2 linked regions of the Paraburkholderia fungorum genome follow. The protein of the gene in region 1 interacts with the protein of each later gene in a pairwise test. Links are inferred from orthologs where the notes say so. Each region holds a gene or a part of one and is shown on either strand. Other genes may lie near its edges.

Region 1 (5,903 bases):
CGGCGGCCGCTTCCCGACCGAAGTCAGCAACGCAGTCGCCGAAGTCGCACGACGCGGCAGCACGCCGCTCGTAGTCGCCGAGAAAGTCGAGCAGGGCGCGCGCGTGCTCGGCGTGATCGAGTTGAAGGACGTGGTGAAGGGCGGCATCAAGGAGCGCTTTGCCGAGTTGCGCAAGATGGGCATCAAGACGGTGATGGTGACCGGCGACAACCGCCTGACCGCAGCGGCCATCGCGGCTGAAGCCGGGGTCGACGATTTCCTCGCCGAAGCCACGCCCGAAGCGAAGCTCGCCACCATTCGCGCGCATCAGGCCGAAGGCCGCCTCGTCGCGATGACCGGCGACGGCACCAACGACGCCCCCGCGCTCGCCCAGGCCGACGTCGCGGTTGCGATGAACACCGGCACGCAGGCCGCGAAAGAAGCCGGCAACATGGTCGATCTCGATTCGAATCCGACCAAGCTGATCGAGATTGTCGAGATCGGCAAGCAGATGCTGATGACGCGCGGCTCGCTCACCACGTTCTCGATTGCGAACGATATCGCCAAATACTTCGCGATCATTCCGGCCGCGTTCGCGACCACTTATCCGGCATTGAATGCGCTGAACGTGATGCATCTGGCGACGCCTGCGTCCGCGATCATGTCGGCGGTGATTTTCAACGCGCTGATCATCGTGCTGCTGATTCCGCTGGCGCTCAAAGGCGTGCGCTATCGCGCGCTCGGCGCGGCGATCCTGCTGCGCCGCAATCTGCTGATTTACGGCCTGGGCGGGATCGTCGTGCCGTTCATCGGCATCAAGCTGATCGATATGGTGCTGGCCGCGTTCGGCTGGGTCTAACCGCACTGGAATCAAAGGGAACTACCCATCATGAAAAATCTGTTCCGTCCGTTGACCGTGATCTTCGCGGTGCTCACCGCCGTCACCGGACTCGCTTATCCCGCCGTGATGACGGCAGTCGGTCAGGTGGCTTTCCGCGATCAGGCCAACGGCAGCCTGCTTGAACAGGACGGCAAGGTGGTCGGCTCGCAACTGATCGGCCAGCAGTTCGACGCGCCGCAGTACTTCTGGGGACGTCTGTCGGCAAGCAGCCCGATGCCGTATAACGCGCTCGGTTCGGGCGGCTCGAATCTCGGGCCGACCAATCCGGCGTTGCTCGATGAAGTGAAAGGCCGGCTCGACGCGTTGAAGGCCGCCGGGACCGATATGTCGAAGCCCGTTCCCGTCGATCTGGTGACGTCGTCCGGCAGCGGTCTCGATCCCGAGATCAGTCCGGCTGCGGCCGCGTATCAGATCGAACGCGTGGCGAAAGCGCGGCAGCTCGCGCCGAACGACGTGCAGGCGCTGGTCGACCGGTATACGACCGGCCGTCAGTTCGGCCTTCTCGGCGAACCGCGCGTGAACGTGCTGAAGCTGAATCTCGCGCTGGATGAGATGAAGCGAGGTTGAACGTCGAAGCTCGTGAAAGGCGGTGTCTGCGTGATGCCGCCTTTGCCTTTTTGGCCGCTTACCCTGCACGGCAGCATCGCTGCACGAACCCGCACAGCACGCTATTTGCGAGGCGGCGTTCGCCGTGCCACCATGCACACACCGCCGCCCGCTCGCCTATGACAACCATCCAGCATGAACCGCCCCGATCCTGACGAACTGCTCGACAAGCTGCAACGTGACGAAGAAAAGCGTCAGCGCGGCAGGCTGAAGATTTTCTTCGGCGCGTCGGCGGGCGTGGGCAAGACCTACGCGATGTTGCAGGCCGCGCGCCGCCGTCACGACGAAGGCGCGGACGTGCTGATCGGCATCGCCGAAACGCATGGCCGCAGCGAAACCGCTGCGCTGCTCGACGGGCTCGACGTGCTGCCGCTCGCGCATATCGACTATCGCGGCCGCAAGCTCGGCGAGTTCGATCTCGACGCCGCGCTCGAGCGCAAGCCGCAACTGATTCTCGTCGACGAACTCGCGCATTCGAACGTGCAGGGCGCGCGCCATCTGAAGCGTTGGCAGGACGTGTATGAACTGCTCGACGGGGGCATCGACGTTTATACGACGGTCAACGTCCAGCATCTGGAAAGCCTGAACGACGTGGTCGGCCAGATCACCGGTATTCGCGTATGGGAGACGGTGCCCGACCGCGTGTTCGATCACGCCGACGAAGTCACGCTGGTCGATCTGCCCGCTGAAGAACTGCTCGACCGGATGCGCGACGGCAAGGTGTATCTGCCGCAGCAGGCCGAGCGCGCAGTGCGCAATTTCTTCCGCAAAGGCAATCTGATTGCGCTGCGCGAACTGGCGCTGCGCCGCACGGCGGATCGCGTCGATGCGCAGATGCGCGAGTATCGCGCCGACCGCTCCATTCAACGTATCTGGCAGGCGCGCGAGCGTTTGCTGGTGTGCGTCGGCCCTGGGCCCGAGGCGCCCGCGCTGGTGCGCGCGGCGGCGCGGCTTGCCGCGAGTCTCAAGGCCGACTGGCTCGCCGTCTATGTCGAAACCCCCGCGCTGCAGCGTCTGCCCGACGCGCGCCGCGAACGCACGCTGAACGCATTGAAGCTCGCCGCCGAACTCGGCGCCGAAACCGCGACGCTCGCGGCTGCCGATGCGCTTACCGCGCTGATCGGCTATGCGCAGGCGCGCAACGTGTCGAAGCTGGTGGCGGGCGCGTCGTCGCGAACCGGGGTGCGGCGCTGGCTGCGCAAGCCGCTTGGCGAGCGCATCGCGGAGCAGACCGGCGACCTCGATCTCACGCTGATCCGCACGTCGTCGTTACGCGCCGACGGCGAGCATCGGCAGTTGCTGAACACCACCGCGAACGCCTGGCGCGAGGCGCTGAGCGCGGCGCGCGAACGCCGTTCGCCGCCGCGTGCGTACGGCATCGCGCTGGCGATCTGCTCAGGCATTACGGTGCTGGCGAGCCGCCTGATCGACCACATCGATCTGGCGAACCTCGTGATGCTGTATCTGCTCGGCGTGATTTTTACCGCCGTGAAGCTGGGCAGAGGACCGGGCGTCGTGCTGTCGTTTCTCAGCGTCGCCGCGTTCGATTTTTTCTTCGTGCCGCCGCGCATGTCGCTGTCGGTGTCCGACACGCAGTATCTGCTGACGTTTTTTGGCATGCTGCTGACTTCGCTCGTGATCAGCCATCTGACGTCGAGCCTGCGCCGTGAGGCGAGTGTCGCGCGACGCCGAGAGCAGCGCACCGGCGCGATGTACGCGATGGCGCGCGAACTGGCGGCGGCGCTGACCACCGAGCAGATCGTCGGGATCGGCAGCCGGCATGTGAGCGAAGTGTTCGGCGCGCGCGTCGCGATCCTGTTGCCCGACAGCGCGGATCAGGTCAAACAGAAAATCGAGGACCCGGACGCGGCGATCACGCTCGAAGGCGAACTGCTCGATAGCGACGTCGGCCAGTGGGTCTACGATCAGCAGAAGCCTGCCGGGCGCGGCACCGACACGTTGCCCGCCGCGAGCGCGCTGTATCTGCCGCTGAAGGCGCCGATGCGCACGCGTGGTGTGCTCGCCGTCGTGCTGCGCGACGAGCGCGAACTGGACGTGCCCGAGCGGCAGCGCATGCTCGACGCGTTCGCCGCGCAGATCGCGCTGGCGCTGGAACGCGTGCATTACGTCGATATCGCGCGCGACGCGCTCGTCAATATGGAATCGGAGCGGCTGCGCAACTCGCTGCTGTCCGCGATCTCGCACGATCTGCGCACGCCGTTGACGACCATCGTCGGTTTTTCGTCGATGCTGGCGCAATCGCGCGAGGCTCATCCCGGCGCGCAACCCGGCGACGACCTGGTCGAAGCGATTCACGAAGAAGCTTTACGGATGACGGGCATCGTCACGAATCTGCTCGATATGGCGCGGCTGCAGGCAGGCAGTCTGCAACTGAATCAGCAGTGGACGCTGCTCGAGGAAACCGTCGGCGCCGCATTGCGCGCGTGCAGGCGCGTGCTGGCGGGTCATCCGGTGCAGGTGAAGCTGCCCGCCGATCTGCCGCTGCTGCATCTCGACGCGGTGCTGATGGAGCGGCTCTTTTCGAACCTGTTCGAAAACGCCGCCAAATACACCGCGCCGGCTTCGCCGTTGACGATCGGTGCGCAACGGCTGGACGCGGACGGCCGCGCGCTGGTCCGCGTGACGGTCGACGATAACGGCCCAGGTTTGCCCGCTGGCATGGAAGCACGCGTGTTCGAGAAATTTACGCGCGGCGAGAAGGAATCGGCGAAGCCGGGCATCGGTCTCGGCCTTGCGATCTGCCGCGCGATCGTCGAAGCGCACGGCGGTACAATCGGCGCGCTCAACCGGATCGCCGCGGATGGCCGCGTGGAAGGCGCGCGCTTCTGGTTCACGCTGCCGGTCGACACGCCGCCCGATGCACCAGAGCCGCTGGAAGACGAAGCGATTGAACCGCTGGTTCATGCTGAACTGGGCGCCGTGATGCGCACCGATGCCGATGTCGCGCAACCTGCGGCTTCCAGCCACACCTCACCCCACAACCCGCTTTCCAAGCCTACCCATGAGTGACCCGAGCATCACGGTCGTCCTGATCGAAGACGAAAAGCAGATTCGCCGCTTCGTGCGCACGGCGCTGGAAGGCGAGGGCATCGTCGTGCACGACGCCGAAACCGGCAAGCAGGGTCTCGTCGAAGCCGCGACGCGCAAGCCCGACCTGGTTATCGTCGATCTCGGCCTGCCTGACACCGACGGCCTCGACGTGATCCGCGAATTGCGGGGCTGGAGCGAGTTGCCGGTGATCGTGCTGTCGGCGCGGACCCAGGAAAGCGAAAAAGTCGCCGCACTCGATGCCGGTGCGGACGACTATCTGACCAAACCGTTTGGCGTCTCCGAGTTGCTGGCGCGAATCCGCGCGCATATGCGCCGGCGCAACCAGGGCGGCGCGAACGAATCGCCGCAGGTGCATTTCGGCGCGGTCACGGTCGACCTCGCTTTGAGGCAAGTGACGCGCGACGGCGCGGCGATCCATCTGACGCCGATCGAATACCGGCTGCTTGCGACGCTCGTGCGTCATGCGGGCCGCGTGCTGACGCACCGACAGTTGTTGCGCGACGTGTGGGGGCCGTCGCATGTCGAGAGTTCTCACTATCTGCGCATTTACATGGCGCATCTGCGCGGCAAGCTGGAGCGCGATCCGGCGCAACCGGAGCATATCGTCACGGAGACGGGAGTCGGTTACCGGCTGGTGGGCGCGGCTTAATGGCGTTTAACGGCGCTTCAACACCGATTTAACCGCTGCGATATAGCGGATTCCCGCGCCAATTCAGCACACATTTCATTTTGATATAATTACGTTTCGTAAGGACGACCTTACGCATCTGTCACAAACGGGGACGGCCCCATTTTCATTCTGGAGCGGTCTCATGTCCTGGTTTCTGCTGCTGATTGCCGGTTTGCTCGAAGTCGCGTGGGCGGCCGGCCTCAAAACTTCCGAAGGTTTCACCCGCTTGTGGCCGTCCGTGTTCACGGTCGTGACCGCGCTCTGCAGCTTCGCGCTGCTCGCCGTCGCGATGCGCCAGTTGCCGCTCGGCACGGCCTACGCCGTGTGGACGGGGATCGGCGCGGTCGGCGCGTTCATCTTCGGTATCGTGATGATGGGCGAGGCGTTGACGGTCGCGCGGGTCGCTAGCGCGGCGCTGATCGTGATCGGTCTGATCGGATTGAAGCTGTCGTCGGGACACTAGGTTTTAGTATTTGCCTGATCAGGCAAATCGATTAATCCCAGGAAAATACAACTGGCATGCCAATCGGTATGTCGGTTGTATGCCGATTTAACCGCGCTACTTGAAGCCACCAATTAATTACTCGCTGCGGCCGGTGAATTAACGTGGCTATAATGAGATGGAATACATCTGACGTTGCCCGCGGCCACTTTGGCGCGGCCGGCTTGGCGCGG
Region 2 (4,784 bases), 700 kb from region 1 along the record:
GGCTCTGCCATCCCCACCAGCAGGCCGCTGCTTTCCACGCGATGCGAGAGCAGCCGGAAACGCTTCGTGCCTCGCGCGCGAATCAGCAGCATGCCGAATGCTTCGACGTCGCACTCTTCGATTTCAGCGAGACAGCCGATCGCCTCGGGCACTGAAGGCTCTTCTTCGCGCGCCACTTCCGCGCCGCTTTTTAGCATGCAGACGCCAAACGGCGTCTTTTCGCGCAGACATTCGCGCGCCATGTCGAGATAGCGCGCCTCGAAGATTTTGAGTGGCAGGAGGCCGTCGGGAAACAGCACCGTATGCAGCGGAAACAGCGGCACATCGGCAAGCACAGTAGAAGTAGAAGACATGGCGCAACGCTTCGAGTTGAGGCCGCGCGATGCGGCCGGTTAAGCCACTAACTTCGATGATTCGTCGGCATCAACCGGCGCATCGCGGTGCCGCACAATCACATTCGCCGATGCTGCGAGACGCGCGGCAAGCGTCTCCGCGATGAACACAGAACGGTGCTGACCACCGGTACAGCCGATCGCGACGGTCAGGTAACTGCGGTTGTCGTCGCGGAAATGCGGCAGCCATTTGGCAAGAAACTTTTCGATGTCGTCGATCATTTCATGCACGACCGGCAACGCATCGAGAAAATCCATTACCGGTTTGTCGAGGCCGGTGAGCGGCCGCAATTCATGATCGTAGTACGGGTTCGGCAGCGTGCGTACGTCGAAAACAAAATCGGCGTCGAGCGGCACGCCGCGCTTGAATCCGAACGATTCGAACATCAGCACGAGCCCCGCATCTTCCTGCTCGATGAAGCGCTTGACCCACGCGCGCAACACGTTCGCGCGCAGATTGCTGGTATCGATCTGATGGCCGAACTCGGCGAGACCCGCCACCAGTTCGCGTTCGCGCTCGATGGCTTCCGCGAGCGACGTGAGCAGGCCGACATCGGCGTCATGCGCAGTGGAGCCGGACAACGGATGACGGCGGCGGGTTTCGGAAAAGCGTTGAATCAGCGACTGCGTACTCGCGCTCAGGAAGAGCACACGTACGTCGTGGGAGCGTGAAAGGTCGCGGATCATGGCGGGCATTTCGTCGAGCGATGCGCTCGATCGCGCGTCGATCGCGACCGCGAGGCGTTCCTGCTTGTCTTCGGCGAGATACGTGGCGAGTTGCGGCAGAAAACGCGGCGGCAGGTTGTCGACGCAGTAATAGCCTGCGTCTTCAAGCGCGTTCAGGGCAACTGACTTGCCGGAGCCGGATATACCGGTGATCAGGATTATGCGCATGGCGTCGTCGAAACAGTACGTTTCATCATAGCATCTGGTCCCTATGCGCGTCCCTGCGGCCAGATGTCCGCCGCAGGCGTTTCACGGGTCGCGAAAATCAGATCAGTTTGCCGGGAAACTGGCTGTCGGGGTCTTGCATGGCGAGACGCTGGCGATCCATGAAATCGCGCAACGTATCGATACCGCGCAGTTGCAGGATCGTGTTGCGCACGGCCGCTTCGACCAGCACCGCAAGGTTGCGGCCCGCGGCCACCTGGATCGTGACCTTGCTGATCGGCAGGCCGAGCACGTCGACGGTCTGGCTCTCCAGCGGCAGGCGCTGGAATTCGCCATCGGGACGGCGCACCAACTGCACGATCAGCTTCAATTTCATTTTCCGCCGAACGGCCGTTTCACCAAAAATCGTCTTGATGTCGAGCAGGCCGAGACCGCGCACTTCGAGCAGATTTTGCAGCAGAGGCGGGCAGCGCCCTTCGACGAAGTCGGGGCCGAGGCGCACGAAATCCACCGCGTCGTCGGCAACGAGGCCGTGACCACGGCTGATCAGCTCCAGGCCCAACTCGCTCTTGCCGAGCCCTGAGTCGCCGGTGAGCAGCACACCCATCCCGAGGATGTCGAGAAACACGCCGTGCAGCGTGGCGCGCGGCGCCAGAATGCGCGACATGTACAGACGCAGGCTGTCGATTACCGCGGCAGCGGACATTGGCGTGGTGAACAGCGGCGTGGATGAACGCGTGCAGCGCAGCACCAGTTCCGGCGGCGCCGCGACGCCGCCGGCCACCACCAGAAACGGCGGTTCCAGCGCGATCAGCTCGGCCATGTGGCGCGAGCGGTCGTCGTCGGCCTGACGTGTGTAGTAGTCGATTTCGGCGTCGCCGAGCACCTGGATCCGGTTCGGGTGGATCAGGTTCAAGTGGCCGACAAGGTCGGCGCTCGACGTGGCATTGGCGACCGATTCCGAAGAAAAGCCGCGCTCCCAGCCTTCATGCCCCGTCAGCCAGCTGAGTTTCAGCATGGCGGCGTTGTCGTCGAAAATGCTTTGGGCGTTGATGCTGGACGTGTCCATGAGTCAGTGACTCCAGTGTGGGCCGCGTACCGGGCAGAGAAGCGGCCGCGCTAACGCGCGCCGCGAGCCTCGCCAGGCGACACCCGCATGCGGATGGAAATAACGCATGCGAATAATCGGCGTGCGGATAACCGCCGATGCATCAAGGTTGCCACTGAGTAAGCAGGCGATGCAATGCTTCGCGGTCTTCTTCCGTGTGCAGGCGCTCGCGGGCGTCGCGATCCGACAGCAACTGGGCGATTTCCGAAAGGATTTCGAGGTGTTGCTGAGTGGCCTGTTCGGGCACGAGCAGGAAGATCAGCAATGAGACGGGCTGGCCGTCGGGCGACTCGAAGGGGATAGGTTCGGCAAGACGGACGAACGCGGCGAGCGGCTGCTTCAAGCCTTTGATCCGGCCGTGCGGAATCGCGACGCCTTCGCCCAGCCCCGTCGATCCGAGGCGCTCGCGCGCGAACAGATTGTCAGTGACCGTGCTACGGGCGATGCCGTTCTGGTTCTCGAAGATCAGGCCCGCTTGCTCGAACACGCGTTTCTTGCTGGTGACCGACAGTCCGACGACGACGTTCTCGAGGGGAAGAAATTTGGCTAAACGATTCATGTTGACAGGCGAAAACGTGGCCTGGGTTCTCCTCGCTGGGGCGTTTGAGTGGCGTTCCATTCGTTCGATGCTCGCGAAGACGTACGTTGGAGTCCAGAAGCACAGGACTCCGGCAGACCGACTTCCGTATGAGCTAGCGTGACCCCGATGGTAACCGGAACATTATAGAACAGGGTAGCTACGGATGGTGCGGCGCGCCATCCATGCGTGGTGGGTTTTTAACGGTTTAGTCCAAAAGCCGTATTGCCACGCAAAAAAGGCGTTCCTGAAACGAAAAACCGCCCGATTCCGGGCGGTTTGGCAAGTACGGAAAATGAGGAAAAACCTCTAATTTTCCTTATTGCGGCGGGACGTCGAGTTGCGGCGCCGGTTGATACTTGATCGCATCGTGCTGATGACCTTGCAGACGATCTTTATGGCGTATCACCTGCCGGTCGAGCTTGTCGATCATCAGATCGATCGCAGCGTAGAGATCGCTGTCACAGCTCTCGACGAAGATGTCCTTGCCTTTCAGATGGAGGTTGATTTCAACCTTTTGACGCTTGTCCTTTTCCTTGTGGTTGTCGACCGAGAGGACCACACTGCCGTCGATTACCTGATCGAAATGTCTTAGCACCCTATCCAGTTTGGTGATCACGTATTCGCGCAACGCAGGCGTTACTTCGAGGTGGTGTCCACTGATCTGCAGATTCATAGTGCTTCTCCAAGCTAGTGGCCGCTTGATCCGCACGATGACAGGTGTCCGGTCGATCTGTCGGCTTGCCTGAGTCGCCCCCCGGTGACTGACTTCTGGCAGGTCGCATCGGCCGGCCTGTCCGCCAACTGCGGAGCGGCCGGTAAATGCCCGCCACGGAAGGCGACGGGCTATAGAGACTTGCGCAGGTTGACTGCCGGAATCTTGAGAGCTTCACGATACTTCGCTACGGTACGCCGTGCGACCACGAAGCCCTGTTCCGCCAGCAGTTCGGCTATGCGGCTGTCTGAGAGAGGCGATTTCGGGTTTTCCGCTCCTATCAGTTGCTTGATGAGCGCGCGAATGGCCGTTGAAGACGCCGCGCCGCCCGTGTCGGTCGAAACGTGTGAGCCGAAGAAGTACTTAAACTCCAGCGTCCCAAAAGGGGTCAGCATATATTTGCCGGTTGTCACACGCGAGACAGTTGATTCGTGTAGGCCCAGCGTATCAGCAATTTCCCGCAAAACCAAGGGGCGCATGGCAATTTCGCCGTGCACAAAAAAGCTCTTCTGACGCTCGACAATGGCTTGCGCGACCCTCAGGATCGTCTCGAAACGCTGCTGGATATTCTTGATCAGCCAGCGGGCTTCCTGCAGTTGCTGGCGCAACGATCCGCTGCCCGGATCGCCCCGGTTATTGCGCAGAATGTTCGCGTACAGATGGTTGATGCGCAGCTTCGGCACCACTTCGGGATTCAGTTCTGCCTGCCAGCCTTGAGCCGTTTTGCGCACCATGATGTCAGGTACGACATAGTCAGCTTCGGCCTTGCCGTAGGCGGCGCCCGGAAACGGTTCGAGCGAGCGGATCAACACATGCGCGTCGCGCAGGTCGTCGTCGCTGGCCTTCAGGTGTTTGCGCAGACGCGTGAAATCGCGTGCCGCGAGCAGTTCCAGATAGTGCGCAACGATGTCGAGCGCGAGCGTTCGCGTGGGCGACGTATCGAGCCGCAACAGTTGCAGCCTCAGGCACTCCGACGCTGAACGCGCGCCCACGCCCGCCGGATCGAAGCTGTGCAGAAGCGCCAGCGCGGCGTTCAGTTCGTCGACATCGACTTCGAGTTCTTCGGGCAGATCGGACAGCACTTCTTCGAGCGTGGCGGCA

What was found. Proteins that work in one complex are often made in the same cells at the same time.
Region 2: the proteins of BLS41_RS06190 (region 1) and ptsN interact in binary tests that used the Escherichia coli proteins (3 or more experiments, as listed by UniProt). The link is inferred for Paraburkholderia fungorum from one-to-one orthologs.

What each region holds. Positions count from the first base shown.
Region 1 is NZ_FNKP01000001.1:1,400,292-1,406,194, forward strand. What follows is about bases 1,233-4,716. They hold BLS41_RS06190 (DUF4118 domain-containing protein), read left to right. Parts: upstream 1,233-1,621; coding sequence 1,622-4,516; downstream 4,517-4,716. Other genes in these bases: kdpC (potassium-transporting ATPase subunit KdpC), read left to right, coding at 1,233-1,447; kdpE (two-component system response regulator KdpE), read left to right, coding at 4,509-4,716. Outside these bases: potassium-transporting ATPase subunit KdpB, read left to right, coding at 1-838; more of kdpC, read left to right, coding at 869-1,232; more of kdpE, read left to right, coding at 4,717-5,207; quaternary ammonium compound efflux SMR transporter SugE, read left to right, coding at 5,371-5,691. UniProt on the Escherichia coli protein: Member of the two-component regulatory system KdpD/KdpE involved in the regulation of the kdp operon. KdpD may function as a membrane-associated protein kinase that phosphorylates KdpE in response to environmental signals.
Region 2 is NZ_FNKP01000001.1:700,621-705,404, forward strand. The notes cover bases 1,253-4,024. They hold ptsN (PTS IIA-like nitrogen regulatory protein PtsN), read right to left. Parts: upstream 3,011-4,024; coding sequence 2,495-3,010; downstream 1,253-2,494. Other genes in these bases: rapZ (RNase adapter RapZ), read right to left, coding at 1,253-1,286; hprK (HPr(Ser) kinase/phosphatase), read right to left, coding at 1,384-2,352; hpf (ribosome hibernation-promoting factor, HPF/YfiA family), read right to left, coding at 3,288-3,644; BLS41_RS03240 (RNA polymerase factor sigma-54), read right to left, coding at 3,815-4,024. Also shown: BLS41_RS03215 (LON peptidase substrate-binding domain-containing protein), read right to left, coding at 1-353; more of rapZ, read right to left, coding at 393-1,252; more of BLS41_RS03240, read right to left, coding at 4,025-4,784. UniProt on the Escherichia coli protein: Seems to have a role in regulating nitrogen assimilation.